4 regions of the Streptomyces sp. NPDC006743 genome follow, and region 2 is predicted to be linked to each of the others. Evidence: riboswitches for the same ligand, from Rfam matches in the RefSeq annotation. Region 2 holds a riboswitch; each other region holds the start of a gene.

Region 1 (5,727 bases), on a different contig from region 2:
TGCTGAACGCCGTGGCCACCGGCACCCAGGAGGAGTCGTAGTACGGGGGGGTCTGGAAGAAGCCGAGCAGTTCGGCCGGGCCGACGACCCCGCCGATCGGGTTCTTCTTCGCGGTGGCGCGCAGCTGGAGCCACTTGGCCTGGACGGCGTCCCGGGTGGTGCCCAGGTGGAAGCTGGCGTCGTTCTTGGCGACCCAGTCCTGCCAGTCCTTCCAGCGGCCCTCGAAGGCGATGTCCTGGTTGAGGTTGGCCTCGTACCAGATGTTCTCCCGGGCCGGGTTGACGACGCTGTCGACGAGCATCCGGCGCACGTGGCCGGGGAACAGCGTGCCGTAGACGGCGCCGAGGTAGGTCCCGTAGGAGACACCCAGGTAGTTGATCTTCTTCTCGCCGAGCGCGGCGCGGATGACGTCCAGGTCGCGGGCGGTGTTCGGGGTGGTCATCTGCTCGAGCATCGCGCGGCCGGTGCGCTCGTAGCAGCCTTCCGCGTACTCACGCGCCAGCTTGCGCTGGGCCAGCTTGTCGGCCTCGGAGTCGGGCACCGGGTCCGGCTTGGGCGCCTTGACGTACTCCTGCGGGTCCGCGCAGGAGATGGGCGTGGAGTGGCCGACGCCGCGCGGGTCGAAGCCGACGAAGTCGTAGGCCTTCGCCACGTTGGCCCAGACGGGGTTCTTGGAGGTGACCCGGGCCGGGAAGCGCAGGCCGGAGCCGCCCGGACCACCCGGGTTGTAGACGAGGGCGCCCTGGCGCTCGCCCTTGGTGCCGGTGTTGCCGATCCGGTCGACGGCGAGCTTGATCTGCTTGCCGTACGGGTGGGCGTAGTCGAGCGGAACCGAGACGTAGCCGCACTGGATCGGCTTGGCGAGCCCCCAGTCGGCGGGGCAGTCCTGCCAGTCGATGCCGGCCCTGGCGGCGCGGTCCGCGGCGACGGCCGCGCCGCGGGCCTCCCGGTCCTGGCCGTGACGGCTGTCCGCACTGGCCGCGGGGGCCGCCACGGCACCGGCTATCAGGGTCGCCGTGACCAGCGCGCCGGCCGAACCGAACACCACAGCGCGGTTCTTCGGTCTCATAGCCCTCAAGTGGGACCTCCCCGTACATCGTTGCGAATTGGGTACGGGGGATCCTTCCGGCTGTGAGGCGCCTGAGAACAGGGGTCGTTGACCTTCTTTGCCAATCCGATAACCGGCGTATGGTGTTCCGCTCAGCGGAGACGGGAGGGGGGCCCGGCCGGGGCCGGGCGATCGGGGCCGTGGGGGCGGTACCGCCCGGGCTGCGTCGCGGAGTCCGGGGGCGGCCCTGGTGCCGCCAGGGGCGGGGCCGCGCCGTCCGGTGCCGGCCGACGAGAGGGGTGGCCGGGGACCGGCCGGTCCCCGGGCCGGCGGCACGGAGGACAGGAAGGCGGGGTGGACGGCACGGAGGACAGGGAGGGCGGGTTGGCCGGGAGGCCGGGCCGGGGTGGCAGGGGTGCTTCCGGTGGCGTTCAGGGCGCGCAGTGGCGCGCCGGCCCGCGCGCGGCGTGCCGGTCGAGCGCCCGTCTCAGCTCCTCCAGTTCGGCGCCGGACAGGGCGCCGCCCTGGGCGAACTTCAGGATGTGCTCGGCGACCGTACGCACTTTCGTGTTCGTACGCTGCGAGACCTCGCGCAGGACCCGCCAGGCGCTCTCCGGAGGGACGCGTCCGACGGCCACCAGGGCCCCGATGGCCTGGTCGATGACGGCGTGCGAGGTCAGGGCACGCTGCAACTGCTCGTTCTCCTCGTGCAGCCGCTCGTGCTCCGCCACCAGGTCGGTGACGGACAGCGGCTGGAGCGGATGCCGCCTGGACATCGCGAAGAACGCCATGGAGATCCCCTGGGTCGTCGAGCGGCCACAGTTCCGACTCCAGCTTGCTCCATGAGGGCCACGCGCACGACCGGAACGGGCGGCACGGGCTCCCCGGCGCCGCGGGCCGGCCCCGCCGCTGCGCCGGCGGAGCCGAAACGGCCCAAATGACGTACCGCCTTTCGGCGTAGGAAAACGTCCTTTTTCCGGGGCCGTTCGGGTTGCGCGGCGCGTCTGCCCGGATGGCGGAACGGTTTCTTCCGCTGCTGGTCCGGGGCTCGCCGGAGGTGGGGACAGCCGTTCGAGCGCAGAGGTGTCCACCCGAACGGGCGAGCGGTGAGTAACAACACAAACCTCCGGTTCCGTTGGGATTTTCGGACATCCATAGGTGAAGATCCCTGTCTGACGACAAGCCCCCGCCACAACGGCGGGGCGGTCCGGGCGGACGCCGAGTCCTGCCGCCGCCCGGATGACCGGTCGACAGGAGTGGATCGGCAGGAGTGGAGGACCCAAGCACGACGGGTCGCCGGAACGGTCACGCCATGGCCGGATCGAGCTGCCCTTGGGGTGAAGCCGCGCGCCGCGCGGCCGGGCTACTTCGCCAGCCCGAATCCGACAGGTCATCCTTCACAGGCGGCTGACGAAGGGTTGCGCATGACTGCGCTCAATCGTGTCCCGTCGCTCATGGCCCGGGCCGGCACGGCCTCGGCCCTGACCCTCGCCGCCGTCGGCGGCTCGATCGTGGTGCCCGGCGTCGCCTCCGACGCCTCGGCCGCGACCATGGCGACGAAGGCGCTGCAGATCGCGGCGTCCAAGAAGGGCTCCCCCTACCAGTGGGGGGCCACGGGACCCCGCAGGTTCGACTGCTCCGGGCTCACGCTGTACTCCTTCAAGAGGGCGGGCAAGAAGCTGCCCCGCACGGCCGCGCAGCAGTACAACAAGTCGCGGCACATCTCCTCGAAGAGCCGCCGGGCCGGGGACCTGGTGTTCTTCCACTCGGGCTCGTACGTCTACCACGTCGGCATCTACGCCGGCTCGGGCAAGATCTGGCACGCGCCGAAGACCGGGGACGTGGTGAAGCTGGAGAAGATCTGGACCAGGAGCGTCTGGTACGGCCGGGTCAGCTGACCCGCCCGGGGGTGCCGGCGGCGCCGCGGAAGACCGCCGGCACCCCCGGGCGGCGCACACGCCCGACGGGCCACGGGCGCGAAAACGACGCGGCCGGCTGACGGCTGACGGCTGACGGCTGACGGCTGACGGCTGACGGCTGACGGCTGACGGCTGACGGCTGACGGCTGACGGCTGACGGCTGAGTACACCGCGGCGGCTGCCGTGCCGCGCGGGTGACGGCGGGACCCAGGTCCTTCGCAGCTCTTAGGGCTGCCGCACGCCCGGTGCCGTGACCGGGTGGGTGTGCACCGGCCACGGCAGGTCCACGCTGACCGTCTTGCCGCCCTCGCGGGTGGGACGCACGGTCACCCTGCCGCCGCACTCGGCGGTGAGCCAACGGATGATCACCATGCCCCGGCCGTTGTCCTGCTGGACGGCGGCCGGCAGGCGTCTGGGGAACCGGGGGTGGCTGTCGGTGACCCCGATGCGCAGCTGTTCGTCGCGGTCGAGGACCAGGTCCACCCTGAAGGTGGGCGACTGGCCGAGGGTGTGCTGTACCGCGTTGGTGGCCAGTTCCGAGACGATGAGCCGCACGGTGTCGGCGGTGTCCGTGTCCGACGGCAGACCCCACTCCGCCAGCGCGCCGACCGCGTAGGTACGGGCGGCCGCCACCGAGGCGGGATCGCTCGGCAGGGTGACGGATGCTTCCAGGTGGTCTGCCATGGCGACGTCGTCCCTTTCCCGCGGGACCGCGGTCGGACACGGAGCGGATGGTTTCGAGTACGGTCCCGGACTGGTGCTTCGCCGTCAGAGTGCCACCGCCGGGCGGGTCACGGGTGGCGATCCGCCAAGATGTGCATATATCTGTCCCTCGAAGCGGTGAACTCTGCGGCGGGAGGCCGTGGGTGACGCCCGTTCGGGAAGAAGTGAGGAGCCGGTTCCATGCAGCACGGTCCCGCGGTGCGCCGCCGCAAGCTCGGCGCCGAACTGCGCGCGCTGCGCAGCGATGCGGGTCTCACCAGTGGCGAGGCGGCCCGGCTCGTGGGCTGGCACCAGTCGAAGGTGAGCCGGATCGAGACGGGCGCCAGCGGCGTGAAACCGTCCGACGTGCGCTCCCTGCTGGACGCGTACGCGGTCCGCGACGCCCAGCTGCGGGACCTGCTGATGATGCTGGCCGGCTCCGACGACGGTGACGGCAGGCACCACTGGTGGCACGCCTACCGCGGGGTCCTGCCGCCGACGTACCGGGACTTCATCAGTCTGGAGTCGCAGGCGAGCGCGATGCGCACGCTGGAGACGACGGTCGTCCCGGGGCTGCTGCAGACACCGGAGTACGCCCGCGCGGTGACCCGGGCCGCCGTGGACGGGCTCGACGAGGACCGGCTGGACGCGCTGGTGGAGGTGCGGCTGGCCCGTCAGGCCGTGCTGCGGGGCGACCCGCCGCTGACACTCGAGGCGGTGCTGGACGAGGCGGTGCTGCGCCGGGAGGTCGGCGGCCCCGAGATCATGGCGCGGCAGCTCGAGCGGCTGTCGGAGGCGGCGCGGCTGCCCCAAGTGACCCTGCGCGTCCTGCCGTTCACCGCGGGGGCGCATATCGGCCTCACGTGCCCTTTCGTCATCTTCTCATTTAAGAACACTTCTGATCTGGATGTGGTCGTTCTTGACCACTTGACGAGTAGCCTCCATCTGGAGCGGAAAGAAGATGTGGAGGCCTACACCGAGGCCTTCGACACCCTTCGGTTCCACGCACTGTCGATCGAGGACTCGTCGGCCTTCATCGCCGGGATGCACCAGGGCAGGTGACGGCGCGCGAACGGGTCACGCCTTGTCGGACGTCAAGGAGGCACCATGTCCGCTCTGCCTCGTCACGTACCTTCCGCGACCGGTCTGCCCGGCGTGCGGTGGCTTCGCAGCAGCTACAGCACGGGAGCGAACAACTGCGTCGAGACAGCCCGGCCGGCCGCGCCGCCGTACCCCGGACTGCTCGCCGTGCGCGACTCCAAGGACCCGGCCGGGCCCGCACTGCTCTTCTCCCCGGGGAGCTGGGCGGAGTTCACGGCCGCGGTGCGCCACCTCTGAGGTTCGTCGCGACACCGTCGGGCGTTTCCCGGCCCCCGCCGTCACCCGCGGCGCACGGCCGTGTCCCCCCGGCTCACGGTCGCGTCCCGCCCTCTCGTGGCCGGGTCTCCCCGATCACTCGTACAGCACGTTCGATCTGTGCAGCGGACAGGTCCGCGCGGGCGGTCAGCCTGAGCCGTGACACGCCGTCGGGCACGGAAGGAGGACGGAAGCAGCCCACGGCCAGGCCCGCCGCGCGGCAGTCGGCCGCCCACCGCACGGCGTCCCCCGCAGAGGGCGCGCGCACGGAGACCACCGCAGCGTCCGGGCGCACCGCCCGCAGTCCCGCGGCGGTCAGGCGCGCGTGCAGTCCGGCCGCCACCGCCCGCGCCCGCGCCGCGCGCTCCGGTTCACGGCGCAGCAGGCGCAGTGCGGCCAGGGCCGCGCCCGCCGCCGCGGGGGCGAGTCCGGTGTCGAAGATGAACGTCCGGGCCGTGTTGACCAGATGGTCGATCACCCGGGCCGGTCCGAGCACCGCTCCGCCCTGGCTGCCCAGGGACTTCGACAGCGTGACGGTGACGACCACGTCGTCCGCGCCCGCGAGTCCCGCCGCGTGGGGGGCTCCCCGGCCGCCGGCGCCGAGGACGCCGAGACCGTGCGCGTCGTCGACGACCATGCCGGCGCCCTGCTCCCGGCAGACCTCGGCGAGGCGGCCGAGGGGGGCGGCGTCGCCGTCGACGG
Region 2 (5,727 bases):
CTCGCGCAGCCGCAGCACCGGGAGCGTCGCGATGCCCTCGCGCAGGTCGGTGCCGGGCGTCTTGCCGGACTCGTGCGAGTCGGAGGCGATGTCCAGGACGTCGTCGGCCAGCTGGAAGGCCACGCCGAGCCGCTCCCCGTACTGCGTCAGCACGTCCACGACCGTCTCGTCGGCCCCGGACATCATCGCGCCGAACCGGCACGACACGGCCACCAGCGATCCCGTCTTGCCGCCCAGCACGTCCAGGTAGTGCTCGACGGGGTCCCTGCCGTCCTGCGGCCCCGCCGTCTCCAGGATCTGGCCGGTGACCAGCCGTTCGAACGCCAGCGCCTGCACCCGGACGGCCTCCGGGCCGAGGTCGGCGAGGATCTGTGAGGCGCGGGCGAAGAGGAAGTCGCCGGTCAGGACCGCCACCGAGTTGCCCCAGCGGGTGTTCGCGCTGGCCACGCCGCGTCGCACGGCGGCCTCGTCCATCACGTCGTCGTGGTACAGCGTCGCCAGGTGGGTCAGCTCCACCACCACGGCCGACGGCACGATGCCCGGCGCGTACCGGTCGCCGAACTGGGCCGCGAGCATCACGAGCAGCGGGCGGAACCGCTTCCCGCCCGCCTTGACGAGGTGCTGGGCGGCCTCCGTGATGAACGGGACCTCGCTCTTGGTGGCTTCGAGCAGCCCTTCCTCGACAGCCGCCAACCCGGCCTGGACATCGGCTTCGAGAGCCTGGTCCCGCACGCTCAGCCCGAACGGCCCGACGACGGTCACGAGGGGTCTCCTGTCTGCTGGTGTCTGCTGGCGCTACACGGTTTGTCGATAGGTCGCTGCCATCACTCAAGTCAGCGTATCCGGTCACGTTTCGATCACCGATAGCGCCCACCGATACAGGCCAGGTGGTATCGGATCACGACCGATATGTTTTCGATCACCACGTATGAACAGATATTTATCGACTCACTCCTCCCTACCCTGCCCCCTCCCGGGCCTCACACCGAGCACGACAGACCGGGACGGCCCGCGAGGGGCCGCGGCGACGGACGGCCACGGAGCGCGACGAACCCTTGTCCGCGTGAACGGAGCCACAGCCTCACCGAACGTGACAGCCCCCACCACCTCTCCCCTGCCCCGCCCCGACACGACCACTCCCCGCCTCTTCCCCGCCCCACCGCGCCGAAGGAGTCCGATTTACCCTTATTAGCATTTCAATTCCCGTTGGCCGTAAATGCTCCTGGCCGGATTATTCCGTGAGTTGGGTCACGCGCGGCCCGCCGCCCCGCCACTGCCCCGCACACCCCCGCTTCCCTTGCCCCGCATACGAGTTGACCGTTGGCAGAAGCAAAGGATCAAGCGCCCAAAACGCCCCGGATCAAGGTCAACTAGGGCGATGTATGAATCAGGTACTTGTTCGGGACATGTGCTCTCGCATACGTTCCCGGCCAGTCGGGTGGACGCCGAATCCTGCCACCGCCCGACATCCATCGACCGAACCACTTCATGGCAGGAGCGGGGGACCCAGGTAAGTCGCCGGGCCGGAGCGCCGTACGTCGTCCTACGTCGTACGCCGTGCCGGAACGGCTCGGGGTGAAGCCGTGCCACCCGAGGGCACGGCCGGGCACCTCCCCGCCCGAACCCGACAGCTCACCTCGCAGGCGACGGAGAGGAATCCCCCATGCCTGCAAACGGTCAGCGCCGTTCCCGCACCGCCCGCCTCGTCCGCACCCTCGCCGTCTCCGGTACGGGTGCCGCCGTCCTCGCCCTCCCGCTGATCGGCGCCACCAGCGCCTCCGCCGCCCCGGCGGCGACGACCACGGCCACCGCCAAGACGGTGAGCACGGTCGCCTACCCCAACACCCTGGACGGCTGGATCCGCGAGTCGCTCGCGATCATGGGCCAGAAGGGCATCCCCGGCACGTACAACGGCATCTACCGCAACGTGATACGCGAGTCCTCCGGCAACCCGCTGGCCATCAACAACTGGGACTCCAACGCCGCCAAGGGCATCCCGTCCAAGGGCCTGCTCCAGGTCATCCAGCCGACCTTCAACGCCTACCACGTGGCCGGCACGTCGTTCGACATCTACGACCCGGTCGCGAACATCACGGCCGCCTGCAACTACGCGGCCGCGCGCTACGGCTCCATCGACAACGTCTTCAGCGCGTACTGACGGATCCGGCTCTCAGACGAACAGTCGCTCGAGGACGACGGCCACGCCGTCGTCCTCGTTCGACGTGGTGACCTCGTCGGCGACCGCCTTCAGCTCCGGGTGGGCGTCGGCCATGGCCACTCCCCGGGCGGCCCACCGGAACATGGGGATGTCGTTCGGCATGTCACCGAAGGCGAGGGTGTCCTCGGGCCCCAGCCCCAGCCGCCCGGCGGCCAGGGCCAGACCGGTCGCCTTGGTGATGCCGCGGGGCTGCAGCTCCACGGTCCCCGGGCCCGACATGGTGACCGTGACGAGGGAACCGGCCACGCCCCGGGCCGCCGCCGCCAGCTCGTCGTCGGACAGGACGGGATGGCGCAGCAGCACCTTGCTGATGGGCGCGCGCCACAGGTCGTCGCGCCGCGCCACCCGCTGGGCGGGGAGCGTGGGGTGCGGCATGCGGTACTCCGGCTCGATGAGCGTGAGCCCGTCCACCCCGTCCTGGTCGACCGCGGCGTACACCTCCCCCACCTCCGCCTCGATCTTGCCGAGCGCCGTCTCGGCCGTCTCCCGGTCGAGCGTCCGCGACCACAGCAGGCGGTCCGAACCGGCGTCGTAGAGCTGTGCGCCCTGGCCGCACACCGCGAGCCCCGTACTGCCCAGGTCCTTCAGCAGCGAACGTACCCTCGGCGCGGGCCGGCCGGTCACGACGAGGTGCCGGGCGCCTGCCGCCGTCGCCCGCGCGAGTGCCGCGAGGGACCGCTCGGACAGGGTGTCGTCGCCGCGCAGCAGCGTTCCGTCCAGGTCGGTGGCGATGAGGGCGGGGGCGTGGGGAGCGGGCATGATCAGAGAATACGGATCCGCCACGCGGGTGACGTACGGGAACAGGACGGTGCGGCCGGTGCGGGGCGGGTCCTCCACCATGCGGTCCGCCTGTGCCGTCCCCTCGGCCGACCGGACGAACGCGCGGTCCCCGCAGAGCGGATCCGCCCCGTCCGCGTCCCCGGAGACACCGCTCCCGAATCGCCCGCCCCGGCACCCGGATTCGGACATCGCGAACTCTTTCGACACTGCCCAAGACGGCACCTCCCCCGTAACGTGTGGCGCGACCACATGAACGTGTGGCCCGGTGGCCCAGGCGCGCCCAGGTGCCGCCCCCATGGAACGCACGGCACACGAAAGAGAGGCAGAACCCGATGCCCCCCTTCGAGGTCCCCGAGGGCGACCCCTTCGGTCCGCACAACCTTCCCTACGGTGTCTTCTCCCGCGCCGGATCGCAGGAGCGGACCGTCGGCGTCCGGCTCGGCGACCACGTCCTGGACGCGGGCGCGGCGGCCGTGGCGCTCGGCTCCCCCTACGCCGCCCTGCTGGCACGGCCGACCCTGAACCCGCTGCTCGCCGCGGGCCGCACCGCCTGGTCGGACGTGCGGCGCGCGCTGACGGCGTGGGTGACCGTGCCCGCCCACCAGGAGACCGTGGCGCCGTTCCTGCACCCGCTGTCCTCGGTGACCCTCCACCTGCCCTTCGAGGTCGCGGACTACGTCGACTTCTACGCGTCCGAGAACCACGCCCGCAACGTGGGCCGGATCTTCCGCCCGGACGCCGAGGACTCGCTGACGCCCAACTGGAAGCACCTGCCGATCGGTTACCACGGCCGCTCCGGCACGGTGGTCGTGTCGGGCACGGACGTCGTACGCCCTTCGGGGCAGCGGAAGGCCCCCACCGACCCCGCCCCCGTCTTCGGCCCTTCCATCCGGCTGGACATCGAGGCCGAGGTCGGCTTCGTGGTGGGCGTGCCCTCGCGGCTCGGGCAGCCGGTGGCCCTCGCGGACTTCCGCGAGCACGTCTTCGGACTGTGCCTGCTCAACGACTGGTCGGCGCGGGACATCCAGGCCTGGGAGTACGTCCCCCTCGGCCCCTTCCTCGGCAAGTCGTTCGCCACGTCGGTGTCGGCGTGGATCACTCCGCTGGACGCGCTGGAGGACGCACGGCTGGCCCCGCCGCAGCGCACGCACCCGCTGCTGCCGTACCTGGACGACTCCGAAGAGGAGCCCGGCGGCTACGACCTGCGGATCTCCGTCGCGATCAACGGACACGTCGTCTCTCGGCCGCCGTTCTCCACGATGTACTGGACGGCCGCCCAGCAGTTGGCCCACATGACGGTCAACGGCGCCTCGCTGCGCACCGGTGACCTGTACGGGTCGGGCACGGTCAGCGGACCGGAGCCCGCCCAGCGCGGCTCGCTCCTGGAACTCAGCTGGAACGGCCGCGAACCGATCGAACTCCCGGACGGCAAGCGGACGTTCCTGGAGGACGGGGACGTGGTGACGCTGTCGGCGTGGGCGCCGGGCGCGGGCGGGGTCCGGGTGGGGCTGGGAGAGGTCACGGGGCGGATCACGGCGGGGTGACACCCCAGCCGTCGGAGCGGAGACCGCGCGGGACCGGGCACCGCCGGACCACGACACGGGGCGCCCCTCTCAGCCGCCGTGACGGAGATCCTGCCGGCCGGTCGCCGCCGGACCATGACTGGGGGCGCCCGTCCCCGTCATACTGGCGGCGGACCGGGTGGCGCGCACCGCACCGGCACGCGCACCGTGCCCGCACGGTCCGCGCGACACCACCGCGAACACCCGTCGGCCCCACCGCGCACCGCACGCCCGTACCACTGCGGGGACGGCCGCCGGCACCACCGCACCGCACGCCCCGCTCCACCGGCCGTCCCCAGACCCACCGCACCACGCGCAGCACAGCACCAAAGCACAGCCCGTTCCACCGCACGACCCGACACCCGCCCACCTCCGATCAGGATCCGGAGACCGTGGCATGACCGTCTGCCTGCTCCTGCTGAGCGCCGTCGCTCTGGCGGCCGCCGTGCCGGTTCCCCGCGCGCTGACCCGGGCGCGGTGGCCCGAGCGGGAACCCGTGGTCGCGCTGTGGGTGTGGCAGTGCCTGGTGGCCACCGTCCTGCTGTGCTGTCTGGCCGCCCTGGTCCTGGGCGCGGCGGCGGTCTTCCACACCGTGCGCGACCGGGTGTTCGCCCCCGCGCCGGACGCCGTGACCGCCGCCTACGACCTGTCGGTCGCGCCGGCCTGGGCAGCCGCCCTCACCCTGCTCCTGGCGTGCGGCGCCGCCTGGACCACCGCGATGCTCGGCCGTGAACTCGCCGAGGCCCGCCGTCGCCGCGGCCTGGCCCGCGCCCACCTGCGCGAACGCGCCCCCGACCTGCCCGCGGGCCTGCCCGTGGCGCGGGGGCCGATGCTGGTGCTGGAGGACGAGTACCCCGACGCGTGGTGGATGCCCGGCCATCCGCCCCAGCTCATCGTCACGACGGGAGCGCTGCAACGCCTGACGGGCCACCAGCTCGACGCGGTCCTCGCCCACGAGCGCGGCCACGCCCGCGCCCACCACGACTGGCTGCTGCACCTGTCGACCGCGCTCGCGACCGGCTTCCCGCGCATCCCGCTCTTCGCGCACTTCTGCGACCAGACCCACCGCCTGGTCGAGCTGGCCGCCGACGACACCGCCTCCCGCCGTCACGGCCACCTCACCACGGCCCTCGCCCTGATCGAACTCAACCAGCACCGCGGCGTCCT
Region 3 (5,727 bases), on a different contig from region 2:
GGCGAAGCCGCCCTCGTCGCCGAGGCCGGTGGCCAGACCCTTGCCCTTCAGGACCTTCTTGAGGGTGTGGTAGACCTCGGTGCCCCAGCGCAGGGCCTCGGAGAAGGACTCCGCGCCGATCGGGGCGATCATGAACTCCTGGATGTCCACGTTGGAGTCGGCGTGCGAGCCGCCGTTCAGGATGTTCATCATCGGCACCGGCAGCAGGTGCGCGTTCGGGCCGCCCAGGTAGCGGAAGAGCGGGAGGTCGCTGGCCTCGGAGGCGGCGTGGGCGACGGCGAGGGAGACGCCGAGGATGGCGTTGGCGCCGAGCGAGCCCTTGTTGTCGGTGGCGTCCAGGTCGAACATGGCCTGGTCGATCAGGCGCTGCTCGGTGGCGTCGTAGCCGACCAGCTCCGGGCCGATCTGCTCGATGACGGCCAGGACGGCCTTCTCGACGCCCTTGCCCTGGTAGCGGTTCGGGTCGCCGTCGCGCAGCTCGATGGCCTCGAAGGCGCCGGTGGAGGCGCCGGACGGAACGGCGGCACGACCCGTGCTGCCGTCGTCGAGGCCGACCTCGACCTCGACCGTGGGGTTGCCTCGGGAGTCCAGGATTTCCCGGGCTACGACGACGTCGATGGACGGCACGAGCATCTCCTTCGTGGATGTGACGCTGAAAGTGCGGGGCGGTCTGCCTTGCGGCTGTGCCTTGCGACTAGAGCCTAACCGTCCCGGGCCGCCGACCGACCGACCGACCGTCCCGTGGACAGGGTGACGGTACACATTGTTCCAGCACGGAACAAAGGGCGGAGGGGCGGGGACGCGAACGGGAAGTGAAAAAGCCCCGCCCCGGTGCGTACGGGGGAACACGCACCGGGGCGGGGAGCCCGTGGGGACGGGGGCGGCCCCACGCGGCCTCCATCGTGGAGGCCGCGCCTGGGGAGGGCCTGGGGTACGGCTAGCGGCTCGCTGTCACTTCAGGTGGAGCTGCTGGCCCGGGTAGATGAGGTCGGCGTCGTCGACGATGTCCTTGTTCAGCTGGAACAGCTTCTCCCAGCCGCCGCGCACGCCGTGCTCGGTGGCGATGGAGCTGAGGGTGTCGCCGGCGGTCACCTTGTACTCGCCGTCACCCTTCTTGACCTTCTTGCCGGTCGGGGTGGTGACGGTCTTCTTCGGGGCCGGACGCGTCGCGGAGCGGTCGGCCGCCCGCTGCTCGGTCGAACGGGTCGAGGTGCTGCTCTTGGAGCTGCTGGAGCTGCTGCTCGACGAGGACGACGAGGAGGAGGAAGAAGAGGAGGAGGAGGAGGACGACGAGGAGCTGCTGCCGCCGCTGGAGGAGGCGCCGGACAGGCCCTTGCCGCAGACCGGCCAGGCACCCTTGCCCTGGCCCGCGAGCACCTTCTCGGCGACGGCTATCTGCTGCGACTTGCTCGCCAGGTCGGCGCGCGAGGCGTAGGCGGTGCCGCCGTACGCGGCCCAGGTGGAGTTGGTGAACTGCAGGCCGCCGTAGAAGCCGTTGCCGGTGTTGATGGACCAGTTGCCACCGGACTCGCACTGGGCGACCGCGTCCCACTCGGAGGTGGTGGCGGCGGAGGCGTTGCCGGCCGCCATCAGCGGGCCGGCGACGGCGACACCGGCGACACCGGCGAGTGCGATGGCGCGGGTGGCCTTGGACGGACGACGATGCTTGCCCTTGCCGGAAAACAGCATGGAAGGATCCCCTCACCGACGCCTGCGAGGTGAGCTGTCGGGTTCGGGCCGGTTGAGTTGCCCGGCCGTGCCCTTGGGGAGGCACGGCTTCACCCCCAGCCGCTCCGGTCGTCCGACCGGCGCGGCAACTTACCTTGGGTCCCCCGCTCCTGCCTTCGGCGCTCGAAGCGACGACTGTTCCCGTACGGCCGCTGGCAGGATTCGGCGTTGCGGCAGCCGGGGCTCGCGGTGGCGAGCGGTCATGACCGTAGACAGGTGATCGGCCGGATTTCAAAGACGATCAGGGCTTCTGAGACTCATCCCACACTTTCACCGAATGGGACATTCGACGCGAAGCGTGACGTGAACTCCGCCTACTTTCGGGCGTTTTCAGCGGGGACATCCAGGCTCTGACCGGCGACGATGTGGTCGGGGTCGGCGCCGATGGAGCCCTTGTTCGCGTCGTAGAGCGCGTGCCATCCGCCGTGGAGGTCAAGGGAGTCGGCGATGGACGTGAGGGAGTCGCCGGTGCGGACGGTGTAGGAGGCGGCGGACGAGGCGTGGGCGGCGCCGCCCTCGCGCGAGGCGTGCCGGCCGCCCGTCGCGCCCGTACGGCCCTCGGCGGCCCCTTCGTCGGCACTGCCGCCGCGGTGGCGGCCGCCTCCGAGCGCACCGGTGTCGACGAGGGCCGAAGAGCCGACGCTCTGCCCGTAGTTGTCCGGGGAGCCGGACTCGTCCCCGCCGCCGGAGCCGTCCGGCCACGGGGTGGTGTCGGACGCGTCCGGGCCGTGGGAGGTGCCGGACTTGGGCGGGTTGCCCGTCTTGGTGGGCGAAGAGGGCGAAGTGGAGGGCTTCGTGGCGGAGTCGCCCGGTGCGCCGCTCCCGTGGGCGGAGCCGACTCCCTTGGGGGTCTGCGCCGAAGAGCCGGACGAACCGGACGAGTCGCCCGTACCGCTCTGCGTGCCGTCAGGCAGACCCGGGTCGTTCACGCCGGACGGCCCCGAACCGTCCGCCCCGCCGCGCCCCTCGGAGTCGTCGGCGCCGTCGGCTGAACCGGACGATCCGGAGGAACCGGAGGAGCCAGAGGTGCCCGAGGACCCGGTCGAGCCGGAGGAGCCCGCAGTGGTCCCGTCCGAGCCGGACTTCGAGGACGACGAGTCGCCGCCCACGCCCGTGTCGACGTCCGCCGCGCCGGAACTCCTGGTGAGCCCGGAGAGCAGCCCGCAGGTGTGCCAGGCGCCGGGACCGCGGTCGGCGAGGATCTTCTCGGCCACGGCTATCTGCTGGGAGCGGCTGGCCTGGTCGGCGCTGGCCGCGTAGGACAGGCCGCCGTACTTCTCCCAGTCGTCCTGGGTCAGCAGCAGGCCGCCGTAGTAGCCGTTGCCGTTGTCGGCGCTCCAGGAGCCGCCGGTCTCGCACTGTGCCACCTTGTCCCAGGTGGTGCCGTCGGCCGCGCTCGCGCCGGAGGCGGCGACCAGGGGGATGGCGATGGCCGATCCGGTCACTCCGGCGGCGACGATGAGGGCCGGAGCCTGACGGGGGCGACGGTGACGACCGTTCCCGGAGAGCATGCGGAGACCTTTCGCACGACAACAGTGACCGGCGTGGCGGGAGGCTGGAAGGCCCCGGCGTCACACTGATGGGTGAAAGTAGCCGGTGACGATCACTTGTCACAAGTTAATGCCGCACAGATCACGTGACGATCACATAGTTGAGCGCGTGTCACCTTCGTGGCCGTCAGTGCCGGGGTGTACGGCCCCGAAGCGCACGGGCAGGGTCCGCAGCCCGCGCATGATGAGGCCGCCGCGCCAGCGCAGGTCCGCCGGGTCGGCGTCGAGCCGCAGGTCGGGCAGCCTGGTGAGGAGGGTGGCCAGCGCGGTCTGTCCCTCCAGGCGCGCGAGGGGGGCGCCCAGGCAGTAGTGGATGCCGTGCCCGTACCCCAGGTGCTGGTTGTCGCGGCGGCCGAGGTCGAGGGTGTCGGGGTGGGCGAACCGCTCCGGGTCGCGGTCGGCTGCGGCGAGGACGACCAGGACCGGGTCGCCGGCGGCGATGTCCTGCCCGCCCAGGGTGAGCGGCCGGGTGGCGAACCGCCAGGTCGCCAGCTCCACCGGCCCGTCGAAACGCAGCAGTTCCTCCACCCCGGTCTCCAGCAGTCCCCGGTCGCCGCCGGCGAGGGAACGCTGCAGCCGTTCCCGCTCGCCGGGGTGGGTGAGCAGGGCGTACATGCCGTTGCCGATGAGGTTGACGGTCGTCTCGAAACCGGCGAACAGGAGGATGAAGGCCATCGCGGCGGCCTCGTTCTCGGTGAGGTGCTCGCCGTGGTCGGAGGCGCGGATGAGACCGGAGATGAGGTCCTCGCCCGGGGTGGGTTCGGCGGGCAGCGCCTCGCGCTTGCGGTGGATCAGCTCGGCCAGGTAGCCGCGCATCTTCTTCACCGAACGGGCCACACCGCCCCGGGGGCCCTTGCCGTGCCGGATCATCATGCCCGCCCAGTCCCGGAAGTCGTCCTGGTCCTCGCGGGGGACGCCGAGCAGGTCGCAGATGGCGTAGATGGGCAGCGGGAAGGCGAACTCGTGGATGAGGTCGGCGGTGCCGCGCGCGGCGAAGGAGGCGATGAGGCCGTCGGCCAGTTCCTGCACGCGCGGCGCGAACTCGGCGACCCGGCGGGGCGTGAACGCCTTGCTGACCAGCCGGCGCAGCCGGGTGTGGTCCGGCGGGTCGATGTTCAGCAGATGCGTCATCAGGTCGGCCTTGCGCTCGCCGGGGATGCCGGTCCTGCCCCGGGCGTGCGCGGGCTCGTCGTGGTGGGCCGGGTTCTTGGACAGCCGGGAGTCGGCGAGGGCCTGCCGGGCGTCGGCGTACCGGGTGACCAGCCAGGCCTCCACACCGCTGGGCAGCCGGGTGCGGTGCACGGGGGCGTGCTCGCGCAGCCAGGCGTACGCCGGGTAGGGGTCGCTGGCGAATTCCCAGGTGAACAGCGGGGGCGGGGCGGGGACGGAGGAGGGGGTGTCCGGCTGGTCGTGCATGGGGCGACAGTAGCCGCCTGGGCGGAGGGCGGCCGGGCGGGGCGGGCGGACGCCTCGGGTCCGCGCCCCCCTTCTCCCGGCGCTCTCAGGCGCCCTCCGTCTTCCTGATCGCGTCCCTGTACGCGCGGGCCGCCGCCCGCAGTGCCGCCTCCGGGTCGACCCCATCGGTCTCGGCGCGGGCGGCCAGGGCCAGGAGTTCGTAGCCGATGCCCTCGCCCCGGGGCAGGGGCACCTGGAGGCCCGCCGTGCGTGCCCGCGAGGCGAGTTTCGCCGCGAGGGCGAGGCCGGGCTGGTGGACGGGGACGCCGTCCGTGACGGAGGCGCGCCGCTTCTCCTCCGCCTTGGTGCGCAGCCAGTGCTCCTTGACGTCCTCGGGGGTCTCGGCGCTCTCCTCACCGAAGACGTGCGGGTGGCGGTGGATCAGCTTGGCGACGATGCCGCCCGCGACGTCGTCGACCGAGAAGGGCTCCTCGGGGTCCTCCTCGGCGATACGGGAGTGGAAGACGACCTGGAGCAGCACGTCCCCCAGTTCCTCGCGCAGCTCGTGCCGGTCACCGTCCTCGATCGCCTCGACCAGCTCGTAGGCCTCCTCGATGCCGTACTTCGCCAGGCCCTGGTGGGTCTGCCGGGACGACCAGGGACATTCGGCGCGGATGCGGTCCATCACCTGCACCAGGTCGAGCAGGCGGGCGCCGGGCAGGTCGTAGGAGGCGGGGAGCAGCTCCAGCTCCGGCATGGCGAGGCGGCCGGAGCCGGCGAGCCGGGCGAGGCCGTCGGTGAGGGCCGGTTCGCCCTCGCCCGTGGCCACGACCACGACCGTGCGGCCGCCGGCGCAGGCACCGACCAGGTCCTCCGCGGTCGGGGACGCCTCGGTCACGGTGACGCCCGCCTCGCGCAGGTACGGCAGTTGCGGATGCGTCCCGTCCGCGCACAGCACCCGGTCGGCCGTGCGCAGCGCCTGCCAGGCGGGCCAGGACAGCAGGCCGGGGGCGACCCGGTGGCTGGTGGTGAGCAGGACGATGCGGCCGGCGGG
Region 4 (5,727 bases), on a different contig from region 2:
ACCGAGTCGCTCTTCCTCGCGCTGGCCCTCCCGGCCTGGCTGGCGGCCAGGCACCGCAACTGGCCGCTCGCGGCCCTCCTGTGCGCCGCCGCCACCACCGTGCGGATCAGCGGCCTGTTCCTGGCCGCCGCCCTCGCGGTCGAACTCGTGATCGTCATCCGCTCACAAGGGCGGACGGGAGACCCCTCCCGCCGCTCGCTGCCCCGCCGGCTGCGCCCGCTCGGCTGGTGCCTGCTGCCGGCGGTGCCCGCCGCCGCGTACACCGTCTACCTGCGGGTACGGACCGGCGACTGGATGGCCTGGAAGCACGCCGAGGAACGCGGCTGGTACCGCGACTTCCACAGCCCCGCCGAAGCGTTCCGCCACACCTGGCGCAACGCCTTCGGCCACCTCCAGAGCACCGGGTACGCCGTCGAGTTCCAGCTGGAACTGGCCGCCATGGCCGCCGGGGTGCTGCTGCTGGGCGTCCTGCTGGTGCGCCGCCGCTGGCCGGAGGCCGTGTTCATCGCGCTCAACCTGTGGGCGCTGGGCACCTCCTACTGGTACCTCTCCGTGCCGCGGGCCACCCTGATCTGGTGGCCGCTGTGGACGGGCCTGGCGCACTGGAGCCTGCGGCACCGCTGGGTGAAGGAGGCCTACGTCGGCGTGGTGGCGCCGCTGACGACCGTCCTCGCGGTGACGTTCACCTCGGGACACTGGACGGGGTGACCCCCGGCGCGTGACGCACCCCCTCCCCGCGCCGGCACGCCCTCTCCCCGCGCCGGCGCACGGCCCAGCGCGCCGGGCCGCCCGGACGGACTGGTAGAAAACCCGAGGCGCCCCCACGCCTGCGAGCAGCCCGCCCATCGCCGAGAGAGAGTGCGCCGATGCCCCTCCCCCACGTCCTGCTGTCCGCCGCCGTCTCCCTGGACGGCTTCCTGGACGACACCGGTCCGAGCCGTCTCCTGCTGTCCGGCCCCGCCGACTTCGACCGGGTCGACGACGTACGGGCGAGCGTGGACGCGATCCTCGTCGGGGCCGGGACGGTGCGCGCCGACAACCCCCGCCTGCTGGTCAACTCGCCCGAGCGGCGCGCCGCCCGGGTCGCGGCGGGCCGGCCCGAGCATCCGCTGAAAGTCACGGTCACCGCCTCCGGGGAGCTGGACCCGCGGGCCCGCTTCTGGCACACCGGCGGGGAGAAGGCCGTCTACACGACGGACGAGGGCGCCGAGCGCCTGCGCAGCGCGGGCATCGGCACCGGGCCGGCAGGCGACGCCGGCACCGACGACGCCGGTGCGGATGCCGCGGCAGGTGCCGGTGCCGAGGCCGTCTCCGTGGTGGCGCTCGGCGCCGAACTCGACTGGCACGCGGTGCTGGAGCACCTGCACGACGTGCGCGGGGTGCGCCGGCTCATGGTCGAGGGCGGCGGCACCGTGCACACCCAGCTGCTCCAGCGGCACCTCGCCGACGAACTGCACCTCGTGCTCGCGCCGCTGCTCGTCGGGGACCCCGGCGCCCCAAGGCTGTTCGGGCCGGGCGCGTACCAGAGGGGACGGCTGCGGCTGGTGGAGACGCGGGCCCTCGGCGACGTCGTCCTCATGCGCTACGAGCCCACGGCCCCCGGCACGGGAGCCGCCCCCGTTCCCGCCGACCGGCACTGGCTGCGGATCGCGTGCGAGCTGGCCGGCCAGTGCCGGCCGTCGCGGACGGCGTTCAGCGTGGGCGCGGTGGTGGTCGCCGCCGACGGCACCGAGCTGGCCCGCGGCCACTCGCGGGAGGCCGGCGATCCGGTGGTGCACGCCGAGGAGGCCGCGCTCGCGAAGATCGATCCGGCCGATCCGCGGCTGCCGGACGCCACGGTGTACAGCAGTCTGGAACCGTGCGCCCGACGCGCCTCCCGGCCGCGTCCGTGCGCCCGGCTGATTCTGGACGCGGGAGTGCGGCGAGTGGTCACGGCCTGGCGGGAGCCGGACACGTTCGTCGAGGCGGCCGACGGGTCCGGGGTGCTGGCGGCCGCGGGCGCGGACGTCGTCGTCCTGCCGGAGTTCGAGGGTCGGGCCAAGGCGCCCAATCGCCACCTGCTGTGACGGGTGTGCATTCCACCCCGGGGATGACGTACACTGGTTTCAACGACGCGGGGTGGAGCAGCTCGGTAGCTCGCTGGGCTCATAACCCAGAGGTCGCAGGTTCAAATCCTGTCCCCGCTACTGAAGGCCCAGGGCCGGAATCCGATCAAGGATTCCGGCCCTGAGTCGTTTTCCGTTCGTATCCGTTCGGGTCCGTTCGTTCCGGTGCTCCGGCCGCTCATTGATCGCGGTGACCCGACGTGAGCGGGCCGTCCCCGTCCGCATAACAACTGACACACCATCACCGAACCGTCCGGGCCGGACGCGGCCCGATGGCGCCGTGATGTGGCCTGAAGTCCAGTCAACTCACCCCGCTTTCATCCCTCGTGAGGCTTATGTTCTGGCCAAAAAGGTTTAAGGATCAAGACGACCGGCTTGGAATCGGGGCCCCAGGTCTATTAACGTTCGATAACGCAGCGCGGTCGTCCCAGCCGTCACCGAAGGCGGCTCCGTGCGCGCGCGCCGAATCCCGCGAGGGAACCGGGGAACCACCAACTTGGGGTGAATCGGGCGTCATCCGCCGTGCGTACGCGGCTGGTTGACGCGCGTAGGAGACCTTCCCGCTCCGAACCCGTCAGCTAACCCGGTAGGCGAGACGGAAGGAAAGGAGCACGCCCGCGTGGCGTCCAACCCGCCTGCCTCTGAAGCCCCGTCGGTGCCGAGCCGGCGCACCGAGTCCTTCGCCTACGGTGACCGGCACCCCGACGAGGGCCCCTGGGAGGAGTGGAACCCCACCGAGGACTCCCTGCGTCCCGTCCGCGGCCGGCACCGTGTGGCCAAGCAGCGCGGCGGCGGGCTCGCCCGCAGTTCCACCGTGCTCGGCGTGGGCGTCATGGCGGCCGTCGGGGCGGGCGGCATGGCCAGCGCCAACACCGGCAAGCCGCCGGTCTCGATCTCCCTGCCCGATGTTCCCGCCCTGCAGGGCCTGCCCGCCGTGGGTGGTCTCTTCGAGGCATCCGGCCACGACGGCCAGGAGGGTTCCGCGACCGCGCTCAGCGACGTCGCCGAGACTCCGGCCCGGAGTGCCGCAACGACCGCGCACACCGCCCCGGACGCGGGCGAGGCGCTGCGCAACCGGATCATGGCCCAGGCCGAGCAGCAGCAGGCCCAGGCCGAGGCGGGGGCCAGGGCGGCCACGGAGGCGGCCGCGGTCCGCAAGGCCGTCCGGCAGGCCGAGGAGGCCGCGGCCCAGGCGAAGAAGGAGGCCGAGGCCAAGGCCGCCGCCGCGAAGAAGAAGGCGGAGGAGCAGGCCCGGAAGGAGGCCGAGGCGGCCCGGCTGGCCGCGCTGGCCAAGCAGTACACGCTGCCGACCTCCTCGTACACCCTCACCTCCACCTTCGGGCAGGCCGGCTCCATGTGGTCCTCCGGGCACCACACCGGACTCGACTTCGCCGCGCCCACCGGCACCCTGATCAAGGCCGTCCACAGCGGTACCGTCACCGAGGCGGGCTGGGCCGGCGCCTACGGCTACCGCACGATCCTCACCCTGGACGACGGCACCGAACTGTGGTTCTGCCACCAGTCGTCGATCAGCGTCGCGGCCGGCCAGAAGGTGAGCACGGGCGAGGTCATCGGCCGGGTGGGCGCCACCGGCAACGTCACGGGGCCGCACCTGCACCTGGAGGTCCACCCGGACGGCCAGGCCGCCGGCATCGACCCGATGGCGTGGCTCCAGTCCAAGGGCCTCACCCCCTGACGGACCGCCGCCCACCGGCACGCCGCCGCCCGCGAGGGCACGGGCCCGGACCCCACTGACGGCCCGGGTCCTGCCGACGGGCCACGCCCGCTGAGAGGCCGGGTCCCGCCGACGGGTCGCTGGTCGTCGACAGACCGGTTCCCGCCCTCGGCCCGGCCCGCCGACGGGTCGCTGCCCGCCCATGGTCCGGCCCCGCCGGCGGCCCGGGCCCCGCCCCTTCAGGTCTGTGCGGTCCGCCTGCCGACCGGGTGGTTTGCGCAACCTTTGCGCCGGTCACCGGCGGGGCGCGGAATGGGGCACTCCGCACTGGTCGTTGATGAGAAGCATGACTTCTCTACGCAAGCTGGGCCCGTCCGGCCTCGAGGTCTTCCCGCTCGCCCTCGGCGGCAACGTCTTCGGCTGGACCGCCGACCAGGCGCAGTCCTTCGCCGTCCTGGACGCCTACACGGCGGCCGGCGGCAACTTCATCGACACCGCCGACTCCTACTCGGCGTGGGTGGAGGGCAACCACGGCGGTGAGTCCGAGACGATCATCGGCAAGTGGATCAAGGAGCGCGGCAACCGCTCCGACGTCGTCATCGCCACCAAGGTCAGCCAGCACCCGGACTTCCAAGGCCTGTCCGCAGCCAACATCAGGGCCGCGGCCGACGCCTCCCTCAAGCGTCTGGGCACCGACCACATCGACCTCTACTACACCCACTTCGACCAGCCCGACGTGCCGGTGGAGGAGATCATCGGCGCCCTCGACGAACTGGTGAGGGCGGGCAAGGTGCGGCACATCGCCGCCTCCAACATCTCCGCCGAGCGCCTGGCCGCCTCCCTGGAGTTCTCCGAGCGCGAGGGACTCGCCCGGTACGTGGCGATCCAGCCGCACTACAACCTCGTCTCCCGGGACACCTACGAGGGCGGCCTGCGGGACCTCGCCGAGCGGGCCGGTCTGTCCGCCGTCCCGTACTTCGCGCTGGCCTCGGGGTTCCTGACCGGCAAGTACCGGCCCGGCGCCACGGTCGACAGCCCGCGCGCGGAGGGTGCGGCCAAGCACCTGGCGAGCGAGCGCGGCCAGAAGGTCCTGGCCGCGCTCGACGAGGTCGCCCGCGCCCGCGGTGCCGAGCCGGCCACGGTGGCCCTGGCCTGGCTGGCGGCCCAGCCGACCGTGGCCGCCCCGATCGCCTCGGCCCGGACGGTGGAACAGCTCCCGGCGCTGCTGGCGGTGGCCGGACTGGAACTGACGGACGAAGAGGTCACGAGGCTCACGCAGGCCTCCGCCTGAGCCTCACGGCGTCACGGCCTCACGGCTGCGCCCGGTAGGGCTGGTGCGGGCCGTACCCCGCCGAGCCCGCGGGGTACGGCGCGACCGGCCCCGCGGGTCCCGCCGGCCCGTGGGGAGGCTGTCCGGGCGAGGGCTGCCCGTACGGCGGCTGCCCGTACGGCGGCTGCCCGTACACGGGCTGTCCCTGCGGGGCCTGCCCGTATCCGTACCCGGACGTCCCGTACCCGTACAGGCCGTACGTCGGCCAGGGCGGCGGGACGACCCGTACGGGCGGCGCGGTCATCCGTGCCGCGTGGTCCAGGGCGGGCTGGGCCACCTCGCGCCTGCGCCACATCTCGTGCAGCAGCTCCCGCTCCCGTTCGCCGAAGCCGGCGCGGACCCGGCCCAGGCGCCCCCGGCGGCGCAGGAAGGCCAGCGAGGTCGCGTAGGCCTCGTACTGCGCCACCGTCCGCGCCGCGGCCTTGCCCAGGTGCCGGCCGGCGTACTCACGGGCCAGCCGGCGTGCTCGCATGGACCCCAGGGCGAACGGCTCGGCGGCCGTCAGCCAGCCGGCGGCGGCGTACGCGGGCAGCTCCTCGCGGATGGCGCGCAGCTCGCGCTGCCGGGTCCAGACGACCAGCCAGGTGAGCAGTCCGAAGGCGGGCACCATGAAACCG

The links. A riboswitch is a leader RNA that binds a small molecule or an ion and turns the genes downstream of it on or off. The one in region 2 is predicted to bind cyclic di-AMP.
Region 1: it holds a riboswitch for cyclic di-AMP, as region 2 does, so the genes downstream of both, ABZ719_RS06870 (C40 family peptidase) here and ABZ719_RS29475 (transglycosylase SLT domain-containing protein) in region 2, are expected to answer to the same signal.
Region 3: it holds a riboswitch for cyclic di-AMP, as region 2 does, so the genes downstream of both, ABZ719_RS20535 (transglycosylase family protein) here and ABZ719_RS29475 (transglycosylase SLT domain-containing protein) in region 2, are expected to answer to the same signal.
Region 4: it holds a riboswitch for cyclic di-AMP, as region 2 does, so the genes downstream of both, ABZ719_RS25570 (M23 family metallopeptidase) here and ABZ719_RS29475 (transglycosylase SLT domain-containing protein) in region 2, are expected to answer to the same signal.

The regions. Positions count from the first base shown of each region.
Region 1 covers NZ_JBEYJA010000005.1:153,680-159,406, forward strand. The annotation lists gene ABZ719_RS06860 (alpha/beta hydrolase) at 1-1,069, opposite strand, end outside; gene ABZ719_RS06865 (ANTAR domain-containing protein) at 1,480-1,839, opposite strand; cyclic di-AMP (ydaO/yuaA leader) riboswitch at 2,255-2,469, shown strand; gene ABZ719_RS06870 (C40 family peptidase) at 2,473-2,946, shown strand; gene ABZ719_RS06875 (ATP-binding protein) at 3,193-3,651, opposite strand; gene ABZ719_RS06880 (helix-turn-helix transcriptional regulator) at 3,871-4,731, shown strand; gene ABZ719_RS06885 (DUF397 domain-containing protein) at 4,777-5,007, shown strand; gene ABZ719_RS06890 (8-amino-7-oxononanoate synthase) at 5,081-5,727, opposite strand, start outside.
Region 2 covers NZ_JBEYJA010000048.1:363-6,089, forward strand. The annotation lists gene ABZ719_RS29470 (polyprenyl synthetase family protein) at 1-762, opposite strand, end outside; cyclic di-AMP (ydaO/yuaA leader) riboswitch at 1,465-1,659, shown strand; gene ABZ719_RS29475 (transglycosylase SLT domain-containing protein) at 1,664-2,158, shown strand; gene ABZ719_RS29480 (HAD family hydrolase) at 2,171-2,977, opposite strand; gene fahA (fumarylacetoacetase) at 3,331-4,542, shown strand; gene ABZ719_RS29490 (M56 family metallopeptidase) at 4,958-5,727, shown strand, end outside.
Region 3 covers NZ_JBEYJA010000024.1:15,220-20,946, forward strand. The annotation lists gene eno (phosphopyruvate hydratase) at 1-633, opposite strand, end outside; gene ABZ719_RS20535 (transglycosylase family protein) at 952-1,689, opposite strand; cyclic di-AMP (ydaO/yuaA leader) riboswitch at 1,694-1,860, opposite strand; gene ABZ719_RS20540 (transglycosylase family protein) at 2,043-3,239, opposite strand; gene ABZ719_RS20545 (cytochrome P450) at 3,372-4,694, opposite strand; gene ABZ719_RS20550 (nucleoside triphosphate pyrophosphohydrolase) at 4,780-5,727, opposite strand, start outside.
Region 4 covers NZ_JBEYJA010000036.1:21,021-26,747, reverse strand. The annotation lists gene ABZ719_RS25585 (mannosyltransferase family protein) at 1-708, shown strand, start outside; gene ABZ719_RS25580 (dihydrofolate reductase family protein) at 867-2,066, shown strand; tRNA gene ABZ719_RS25575 (tRNA-Met) at 2,113-2,186, shown strand; cyclic di-AMP (ydaO/yuaA leader) riboswitch at 2,556-2,713, shown strand; gene ABZ719_RS25570 (M23 family metallopeptidase) at 2,725-3,801, shown strand; gene ABZ719_RS25565 (aldo/keto reductase) at 4,127-5,071, shown strand; gene ABZ719_RS25560 (PrsW family glutamic-type intramembrane protease) at 5,091-5,727, opposite strand, start outside.